One region of the Acidovorax cavernicola genome, then DNA from elsewhere that is predicted to be linked to it. Evidence: predicted binding sites of a transcription regulator. Region 1 holds the regulator's gene; each other region holds the start of a gene.
What was found. Region 1 encodes HrcA, which represses chaperone genes, less so after heat shock. Its sites were predicted from a motif close to TTAGCACTCNNNNNNNNNGAGTGCTAA; they were not measured.
Positions count from the first base shown of each region.

Region 1 (3,274 bases):
TCGTCGTCGATCGGCTCGACGTGGCCTTTCTCGAAGTGCTTGAGGGACCCGAAGCGGGTCTGGTATGCAACGGTCATGGGTGTCTCCTGAGGTGCCGGACGATGCAGCGTGGCTGCTGCGATGCCTGCACTTTAGGAAACGGAGGGCGACAGCGGTAGGCCCGAAACGCGGGCCGCATTGTTCGGCAAATCCGTTCAATGCACAGGGTTTACCCCGGAACGGGCCGTGCCCGGCAACCGCCTCAGGCGTCCCAGATCAGGCCCGGCGGCAGCAGGCCGCGTTCGATCATGGCCGCGTCCCACGGCGGCACCTTGGAGAAGGCCTGGGTCAGGTGTTCGATGAACAGCCGCAGCTTGAATGCATTGCGCGAGGTGCCCGCGTACACCGCGCTGAGCGAGAACGACGACAGCTGGTGCGCCGGCAGCACCACCTCCAGCTCGCCGCGCAGGATCGCCTCGCCGGCCACCAGCGTCGGCAGGCAGACGATGCCGGCATGCTCCATGGCGTACTCGCGCAGCAGGTGCACGCTGTTGGTGAGCAGCGCCGCGCTCATGTACAGCGTGACTTGCTCGCCGGCGTGGTGGAAGGTCCATCGGTCGCGCGTGGGGTAGCCCGAGTACAGGCCGAGCGTGTGCTTGTGCAGATCGCGCGGGCTCGCGGGCCGCCCGTGCGCGCCCAGGTACTCGGGCGTGGCGCAGAACACCCGCCGCACCGGGAACAGCGGGCGCGACACCAGCTCGGTCGACGCCGCCGGAAAGATCTGCAGCGCGCAATCGACACCCGCCTTCACCGGATCGACCACCGCATCGCTCACGATGAGCTCGAGGTGGATGTCGGGAAAGCTCACCTGGAAGGCGCGCAGCAGCGTGGCGAAATGCCCCAGCACGAAGCCTGTGAGCGCATGCACGCGCAGCGTGCCGGTGGGCCCGTCCTTCGCGTCGCGCATCTGGTCCATGATGTTGTTGGCCCGCCCGACCAGATCGACGCAATCGCGCAGGAAGGCCTGCCCCACGTCGCTGAGCCGCACCACGCGCGTGCTGCGGTGGAACAGCGGCGCGCCGACATGGTCTTCGAGCTGCTTCACGCGGCTGGTCACCACGGACTTCGACACCCGCATCTGGCGCGCGGCCTCGGCAAAGCTCTGGGTCTGCGCGACGCGCACGAAGGTCTCTATGTTTTCGAGGCGGTCCATGGGTCACGCAATGTAGCGGGTCCGCGGCGCGGCACGTTGGACGGGCCTCCAGGCCCTTGCATCGAATGCATTTCGCCCCCAAAAGCAAAAGAGCTTGCTATCCATTGGATAGCAAGCTCTTCTACTGAAACAACACTTGTGAGTGGTAGGCCGTGATGGGCTTGAACCATCGACCAACGGATTATGAGTCCGCTGCTCTAACCAACTGAGCTAACGGCCCACGCGGGCCCGATTCTATGCGCCGCGCGCGGGCTACTTCCGGTAGCTCAGCGCATTGCCCACCAGCCGCGACGTGATGTCGACGATCTGGATCATGCGGTCGTACGGCATGCGGGTCGGCCCGATCACGCCCAGCGTGCCGACCACCTGGCCGTCGACCTCGTAGTTGGCGCTGACGATGGACAGTTCCTCGAAGGGCACGACCTGGCTTTCGCCGCCGATGAAGATGCGCACGCCCTCGGCCTTGCTCGACACATCGAGCAGCCGCATCAGCTGGGCTTTCTCCTCGAAGAGCTCGAAGGCACGCCGCAGCTGCCCCATGTCGCTGGAGAAATCGGTCACCGACAGCAGGTTGCGCTCGCCGGAAATCACGACGTCATCGGCCTGGGCCTCGGTGAGCACTTCGGAGCTGACCTGCACCGCGGCCTGCATCAGCGCAGCGATTTCACCGCGCAGCTTCTCGACCTCGGACTGCAGCCGGTCGCGCACCTGCTCGATCGTCAGGCCCGCGAAATGCGCGTTGATGTAGTTCGAGGCCTCGACCAGTTGCGACTGCGAATAGTCGGTCTCGGGGAAGATCACGCGGTTCTGCACATCGCCGTCGGGCGACACGATGATCACCAGCAGCCGCCGCTCCGACAGGCGCAGGAATTCGATCTGCTTGAACACCGAAGCGCGCCGTGGCGCCATGACGACACCCACGAATTGCGACAGGTTCGACAGCAGGTGGGCCGCGTTGGCGATCACCTTCTGCGGCTGGTCGGCCGCCAGGCTGGGCGCGCTCATCTGCTCGCGCTGCGCGGTCAGCATGGTGTCGACGAACAACCGGTAACCGCGCGTGGTCGGCACGCGCCCAGCCGAGGTGTGGGGGCTGGCGATGAGCCCCAGCGCCTCGAGGTCGGACATGACGTTGCGGATGGTCGCGGGCGAGAGGTCCAGCCCCGACGAACGCGACAGCGTGCGCGATCCGACGGGTTGCCCATCGGCGATGTAACGCTCGACGAGCGTCTTCAACAGCAACTTGGCGCGGTCGTCCAGCATTGCAAGATTTTAGTGTTGTAATTTGTGAGCTATGACCTCTCGCTTTCGTCACGTCGCCCTGATCGGCAAATACCAGGCTTCCGGCGCCCGGGCGCAGGCCGATGCGCGCGATGGCGTGATGGAGGGCATCGGTGCCTTCCTCGAATCGCAGGGTTGCACGGTGTTCGTGGAACGCTCGTCCTGCGAAGACACCGACGCGCCGCCCCATCCGCGCTACCAGGCACTGTCGGTCGAGGAAATCGGCCAGCGCTGCGACCTCGGGCTCGTGGTGGGCGGTGACGGCACCATGCTGGGCATCGGCCGGCAGCTCGCGAGCTACGGCATCCCGCTGATCGGCATCAACCGCGGCCGGCTGGGCTTCATCACCGACATCCCGCTCGACAACTACCAGGCCACGCTGATCCCGATGCTGGCCGGCGAGTACGAAGAAGACCACCGCAGCCTGATGCACGCGCAGGTGATCCGCGACGAGGCTCTCGTGTTCGACGCGCTCGCGATGAACGACGTGGTGGTCAACCGCGGCGCCACCTCGGGCATGGTCGAGATGCGCGTGTCGGTGGGCCGGCATTTCGTGGCCAACCAGCGCGCCGACGGGCTGATCATCGCGTCGCCCACGGGTTCGACCGCCTATGCGCTCTCGGCCGGGGGGCCGCTGCTGCATCCGGCGGTGCCGGGCTGGGTGATGGTGCCGATCGCGCCGCACACGCTCTCGAACCGCCCCGTGCTGCTGCCCGACGCCGACGAGATCGTGATCGAGTTGGTGAGCGGTCGCGACGCCAGCGCCAATTTCGACATGCAGTCGCTCGCCTCGCTCGCCATCGG
Region 1 is NZ_QXMN01000023.1:89,810-93,083, forward strand. It holds gene D3H34_RS18525 (cupin domain-containing protein) at 1-77, opposite strand, end outside; gene D3H34_RS18530 (LysR family transcriptional regulator) at 242-1,192, opposite strand; tRNA gene D3H34_RS18535 (tRNA-Ile) at 1,336-1,412, opposite strand; gene hrcA (heat-inducible transcriptional repressor HrcA) at 1,445-2,452, opposite strand; gene D3H34_RS18545 (NAD kinase) at 2,484-3,274, shown strand, end outside.

Region 2 (3,274 bases), on a different contig from region 1:
CAAGGGCGCGTTCCGCATCGCGCTCATTCCGCCGGAGGTGCTGGGCGCGCTGAACGGCGGGCTGATCGAGACGGTCAATCTCAACGAATTCCTCGCGCTCGAGCTGCCGCTGCTTGCGCGCAGCGTGGCGGGCCATGTCGGCCTCGACGCGGCGCACGAACGGCTCGACGACACCCTCGCCATGCTGGCGGCCTTCAAGCCCATGCAGCGCCACAGCCACATCGCGCGGGCGCTGTACGACATGACGGCGGAACACGCCGAGCGCGATGCCGTGGCGCACCGGCTGGCCACGCACGCCAGCGACGTCGCGCGTTGCTGGGCGGTGCAGTGGATCACGCTGTCGGGCCTGCCGCTCGCCGACCAGCTCGACGCCGTGCGCCGCTTCGCGGCCGACCCGCACTTCGGCGTGCGCGAGTTCGCGTGGATGGCGGTGCGCGACAGCGTCATCGGCTCGCTCGACGAAGCGCTGGCGCTGCTGCAGCCCTGGGTGTCCGATGCCGACCCGAACGTGCGTCGCTTCGCCAGCGAGCTGACGCGCCCGCGCGGTGTGTGGTGCGCGCAGATCGAGGCGCTGAAAACCGAGCCCTGGCTCGCGCTGCCGCTGCTGGAGCCGCTGCGCGCCGACGGCCATCGCTATGTGCAGAACTCGGTGGCCAACTGGCTCAACGACGCAAGCAAGACACAGCCCGAATGGGTCGAGACGCTGTGCACGCGCTGGGTGGCCGAATCGCCGGTTGCCGAGACCCGCTACATCGCGAAGCGGGCGCTGCGTACGCTGGCCAAATCGACCCCCTGAATGAAAAAAAGCCCGGCATGACCGGGCTTCTTTTCGAGGGGAGGGCGGTGGCTGCGCTTACGCGTATTCGGCCAGCGCCTTCTTCATCTTCTTCATCGCGGCCACTTCGATCTGGCGGATGCGCTCGGCGCTCACGCCGTACACCGCGGCCAGGTCGTGCAGCGTCATACCGCCCGAGCCGTCGTCGTTCACCTTGAGCCAGCGCTCTTCGACGATGCGGCGGCTGCGGTCGTCCAGCGCCTCAAGGGCGGTGGCGATGCCGTCGCTCGACAGGCGGTCGCGCTGCTGCGATTCGAGCAGTGCGGTCGGTTCCTGCGTGGCGTCGGCCAGGTAGGCGATCGGGCCGAAGCCTTCGTCGCCGTCATCGGACGGACCCGGATCGAGCAGCACGTCGCCGCCCGACAGGCGGGTTTCCATCTCGAGCACTTCCTCGGGCTTCACGTTCAGGCGCGTGGCCATCTGCGAGACCTCGTCGGGACTCAGCGTTTCGCGGTGCGTGCCGTTGTCGGCCGCGGCCGAGTCGGCCTTGAAACCCTGCTTCATGGACCGCAGGTTGAAGAACAGCTTGCGCTGGGCCTTGGTCGTCGCGACCTTGACCATGCGCCAGTTCTTCAGGATGTACTCGTGGATCTCGGCCTTGATCCAGTGCATGGCGTAGCTCACCAGCCGCACGCCCTGGTCGGGGTCGAAACGCTTCACGGCCTTCATGAGGCCGACGTTGCCTTCCTGGATCAGGTCGCCGTGCGGCAGCCCGTAGCCCAGGTACTGGCGGGAAATGGAAACGACGAGGCGCAGGTGCGACAGGACGAGCGCACCGGCGGCTTCGAGATCGTTCTGGTCGCGCAACTTGCGTGCGAAGCCCTGCTCTTCCTCGAGCGTGAGCAGCGGCAGGCGGTTGGCGGCCGAAATGTAGGCATCCAGGTTGCCCAGCGGGGGAACCATCGACCATGGATTGGCGACGGCCAGCTGGTTGGCAGAGACTCCAGACAGCGTTGTCATCAGGGGAAACTCCTTTGTGTTGGCCATATTAGCACTCGGTTAGAGGGAGTGCTAAGCCAAGGGTTCCCTTGGGTTTCTATCGTTGCGATAGCTTTTGTCGCGATTTGTTGGATATTTGTATGCCGTTTGGCATTTTTCAAGTTCCGGGCGCTTCCCGGGCCTGTGCCGCCTGACCGAGCAGCCAGCCCTGGAACGCCTGGATGCGCGGGTCCTGGGCGCTGCCCTCGGGGTAGACCAGGTGGTAGGCGTAGCCTGCCGTCATGGGCACGCCGATGTCGAACAGCCGCACCAGCCGGCCTTGGGCGAGGTCGGCGGCGATCATGTCCAGGTCGGCCAGGCCGACCATGCCGCTTTCGGTCACGGCGCGTACCACGTCGCTCGAATCGGCGAATCCGATGCAGCGGCTGTCGTCGAAGTCTTCGATGCCTGCCGCGGCCATCCACATCGGCCAGTTCGGCCAGACCATGCCCTCGGTTTTCCAGTCGACGTAGCACAGCGTGTGCTGGAGCAGGTCGCGCGGCGTTGCCGGCCGGGGGCCGCTGGCGAGCAGTTTCGGACTGCAGACCGGCACGATCAGGGTGTCGAACAGGCGCTGCGAGCGGGTACCCGCGTCGCGCCCGGTGCCGAACCGGATCGCCACGTCGATGTCGTCGGCGTCGAAATCCCGCAGCGCGTCGGAAATGTCGAAGCCCAGCTCCAGTCCCGGATTCGCGGCCCTGAACTGCGGCAGCCGGGGCAGCAGCCAGTTGGTCGCGAAGCGGGCGCTGGTCGACAGGCGCAGCGTCGCCGCCCCGCGCGCCATGCGCCGGGCGCGGCCGGCGGCGCGGCGCAGGGTGTCGAGCGCGTCGGCGGTGGCCTCGAACCACACGGCGCCGGCCGGCGTGAGGCGGATGCTGCGGCTGGTGCGCGTGAACAGCACCACGCCCAGCTGGTCCTCGATCTCCTTGATCTGGTGGCTCACGGCCGCTGGCGTCAGGCCCACTTCTTCAGCAGCCCGCGTGAAGTTCAGGTGCCGACCGGCGGCCTCGAAGGTGCGCAGGGCTCGGGTGCCGGGCAGCAGTTTGGGATGCATTGATCTTCAAATGATTTTTGATGATTTTCCAAAAACTATTCATTTCTTTTAATGAAGTCAACGCGGGATAGTTCAGGAACTTGATGATCTTCCCGCAACGACCCGTTTCCAGGAGCAACGAAATCATGTCCGCCAGCGCCCCTTTCGTTTCTTCCTTCGTCGTGCAGCGCAACGGCCAGCCTGCCACCGCCGAGACCCTGGCGTCGCTCGCCTTCGCCGGCCACGCCCATTTCACGGCCATGCAGGTGCGCGGTGGCCAGGTGCGGGGTCTCGATCTCCATCTGGCGCGGCTGCGCTTCGCCTCGCAGACCCTGTTCGGCCGGGCACTGCCCGACGACGCAGTGCGCGCTCACCTGCGGAGCGCGCTCACGGCCGGCCAGGGGGACCTGTCGCTGACGGCCACCGTC
Region 2 is NZ_QXMN01000038.1:1,174-4,447, reverse strand. It holds gene D3H34_RS23830 (DNA alkylation repair protein) at 1-796, shown strand, start outside; gene rpoH (RNA polymerase sigma factor RpoH) at 854-1,795, opposite strand; gene D3H34_RS23820 (LysR substrate-binding domain-containing protein) at 1,932-2,867, opposite strand; gene D3H34_RS23815 (aminotransferase class IV family protein) at 2,993-3,274, shown strand, end outside.
Region 2: a site for HrcA is predicted at 1,824-1,850, ahead of rpoH (RNA polymerase sigma factor RpoH). Genes of this name have one in related genera too.

Region 3 (3,274 bases), on a different contig from region 1:
GTCCAGGATGCCCAGCTCGAGCATGTCGCCGTACGTGTCGTTGGCAGCGTTGAAGCCGTAGTTGCCCTTGCCGGCCAGAACCGCGTTCACGACCACCGAGGCTTCGCCGCCGGCGTTGTTCACGATTTCGCGCAGGGGGGCTTCGATGGCCTTCAGCACCAGCTTGATGCCGGCGTCCTGGTCGGCGTTGTCGCCCTTGACCTTGTCGCCCACAGCTTGCTTGGCACGCAGCAGAGCCACGCCGCCGCCAGCCACAACGCCTTCTTCCACTGCAGCGCGGGTGGCGTGCAGGGCGTCTTCGACGCGAGCCTTCTTTTCCTTCATTTCGACTTCGGTGGCGGCGCCAACCTTGATCACGGCAACGCCGCCGGCCAGCTTGGCCACGCGCTCTTGCAGCTTTTCACGGTCGTAGTCGCTCGTGGCTTCTTCGATCTGCACGCGGATCTGCTTCACGCGGGCTTCGATGTCGCCTGCAGCGCCGGCGCCGTCGATGATGATCGTGTTTTCCTTGCCCACTTCGATGCGCTTGGCTTGGCCCAGGTCGGCCAGCGTCACCTTCTCGAGGGTCAGGCCCACTTCTTCAGCGATGACCTTGCCGCCCGTCAGGATGGCGATGTCTTCCAGCATGGCCTTGCGGCGGTCGCCGAAGCCAGGAGCCTTCACAGCCACGACCTTCAGGATGCCGCGGATCGTGTTCACGACCAAGGTAGCCAGGGCTTCGCCTTCGACTTCTTCGGCAATGATCAGCAGGGGACGACCGGCCTTGGCGACTTGTTCCAGCGTGGGGAGCAGGTCACGGATGTTGCTGATCTTCTTGTCGAACAGCAGCACGAAGGGGTTGTCGAGCAGCGCCGATTGCTTCTCGGGGTTGTTGATGAAGTAGGGCGACAGGTAGCCGCGGTCGAACTGCATGCCTTCGACGACGTCGAGTTCGCTCTCGAGCGACTTGCCGTCTTCGACAGTGATCACGCCTTCCTTGCCGACCTTGTCCATCGCGTCAGCGATGAGCTTGCCGATGGTTTCGTCGCTGTTGGCCGAGATCGAGCCGACTTGCGCGATTTCCTTCGAGGTGGTGGTGGCCTTCGAAGCCTTCTTCAGCTCTTCGACCAGGGCCGACACGGCCTTGTCGATGCCGCGCTTCAGGTCCATCGGGTTGATGCCGGCGGCCACGTACTTGAAGCCTTCGCGAACGATGGCTTGAGCCAGCACGGTCGCGGTGGTGGTGCCGTCACCGGCGTTGTCGCTGGTCTTGGAGGCCACTTCCTTCACGAGCTGGGCGCCCATGTTCTGCAGCTTGTCCTTGAGTTCGATTTCCTTGGCGACCGACACACCGTCCTTGGTCACGGTGGGGGCGCCGAACGAGCGCTCGAGCACCACGTTGCGGCCCTTGGGGCCCAGGGTCACCTTGACGGCGTTGGCCAGGATGTTCACGCCTTCGACCATGCGTGCGCGGGCTTCACCGCCGAAGACTACGTCTTTTGCTGCCATTTTTCAGTTACTCCGAATGGGGATCTGTTGAATTACTTCTCGACGACTGCGAACAGGTCGTCTTCCTTCATGACCAGCAGTTCGTCGCCGCCGACCTTGACGGTCTGGCCGCTGTACTTGCCGAACAGGACGCGGTCGCCGACCTTGACGGTCAGTGCGGCCAGTTCGCCCTTGTCGTTGCGCTTGCCCGGGCCCACGGCCAGGACTTCACCCTGATCGGGCTTTTCGGCGGCGGCGTCGGGGATGACGATGCCGGAGGCAGTCTTGGTTTCGCTGTCAACACGCTTGACGATCACGCGATCGGCCAAAGGACGAAGTTTCATTGCATCTCCTGGAGATAAGAACGGGTTTGTTTGTGGTCGGGCGCCGGAGAAACCGGCGACCTGTCGACTGGATGGGAGGGCTGTTAGCACTCGTCAGCAGCGAGTGCTAATCATAAGGGCATTCAATGACCTTTCAAGAGCGGGGGCCCATGGCGGCTGCTGCGGAACGCCGGTGGAGATTAGTGCATACGCCATTTAATCTTCGCATTGTTTTTTTACCCGGGTAAAAAAGAGTGTCGAGAAGCTGTCTACGAGGACGCCAACCAACGGGTGCAGACTGGTTGCCGATCTTTACGGCGTGAACTTCAGAAAGCCTGCTCCTTGGCCAAGTGCCGTAAATGGTGCCGGGACGGAAACCCAGGGTTCCGCACCCATGTGCAACACATTCGTCTCGGCACCACCTGCGGCTCGCACCGGGTTGTCCGCATATTTGCTTCCTCGGCAGCACGGCAGAATGTCTGTATCACAGTGTTACCAAGGCTTCGCAAATGTTTGATTTTTCCTCGCTTGCAAAGGCTCCGCAGTCCGATCTGCCTGCTTCTCTGGCTGAGCTTTTTGGCCAGCTCTGTTGGATTCCGCCGATCTCTGACCCTAGATTTCCACTAAATACTGACCCACCCGCTTTGTGAGCCTGAAGGCTTCACTGTGTGGATAAGTGCTTGGTGTTCTCCTTTTTGGGTTGAGTGTGTGGATCTGCCGCAGATTGCGCCGCTGTTTCCGCGATTTGGTGGCCTCGATCGCGAGCCAGGTCGCGAGCTTCTCGGCATAGGGATCGAGCTTGCTTGAGCTCTCCCGCTTGGCGTAGCGCGGCATTTCTTCGCCCGCACGCAGGTATTTCTTTACGGTGTTGCGAGACAGGCCTGTACGCCTGGCTATCTCGCGGATGGACATCTGCTCTCGCAGGGCCCAGCGTCTGATGACACTCAATGTCGCCACGTCTATCACTCCTAGGATCCCCTGCTTTAAAAATCAGCAGGGTAGGGTTTTACGTGGGTCAGTCTTAGACGGAAATTACTGCGCTAGCTGGGTCAATTTTCGACGGTAAACAACAAATCAATGAGTTGCGACGTGGGCGCTGCGAATGTTCAGCGTCGTTCCGCAGCTGCAAACGCCGGCTGGCCTCAGGCCAGGCCGAGGTGCCGCGGCAGGTGGTTCTGGCAGTAGTCCAGGTAGGCGCGGACGATGCTCGACGGGTGGCGGTGCGAGGGATACAGCAGGTGGATCTGCTGCTCGGGCAGCGGGTGCGCCGGCAGCAGCACGCACAGCTGGCCGGCCTGGAGCCCCTCCCTGGCAAGGAACGGCGGCAGTTCGGTGACGACCTCGCCGGTCAGCGCCAGGCTGCGCAGGTGCAGGTAGCTGTTGGTCGACAGCACCGGCCGGGGCTCCACCGCCTGCGCGCCCAGCTGCCACACGCCGCGCGCGCTCACATCCCGGCACCAGACGGCACAGGGAAAGCGGTGCAG
Region 3 is NZ_QXMN01000016.1:16,247-19,520, forward strand. It holds gene groL (chaperonin GroEL) at 1-1,488, opposite strand, end outside; gene D3H34_RS14470 (co-chaperone GroES) at 1,521-1,811, opposite strand; partial or broken gene D3H34_RS14475 (helix-turn-helix domain-containing protein) at 2,499-2,756, opposite strand; gene D3H34_RS14480 (LysR family transcriptional regulator) at 2,933-3,274, opposite strand, start outside.
Region 3: a site for HrcA is predicted at 1,895-1,921, ahead of D3H34_RS14470 (co-chaperone GroES). Genes of this name have one in related genera too.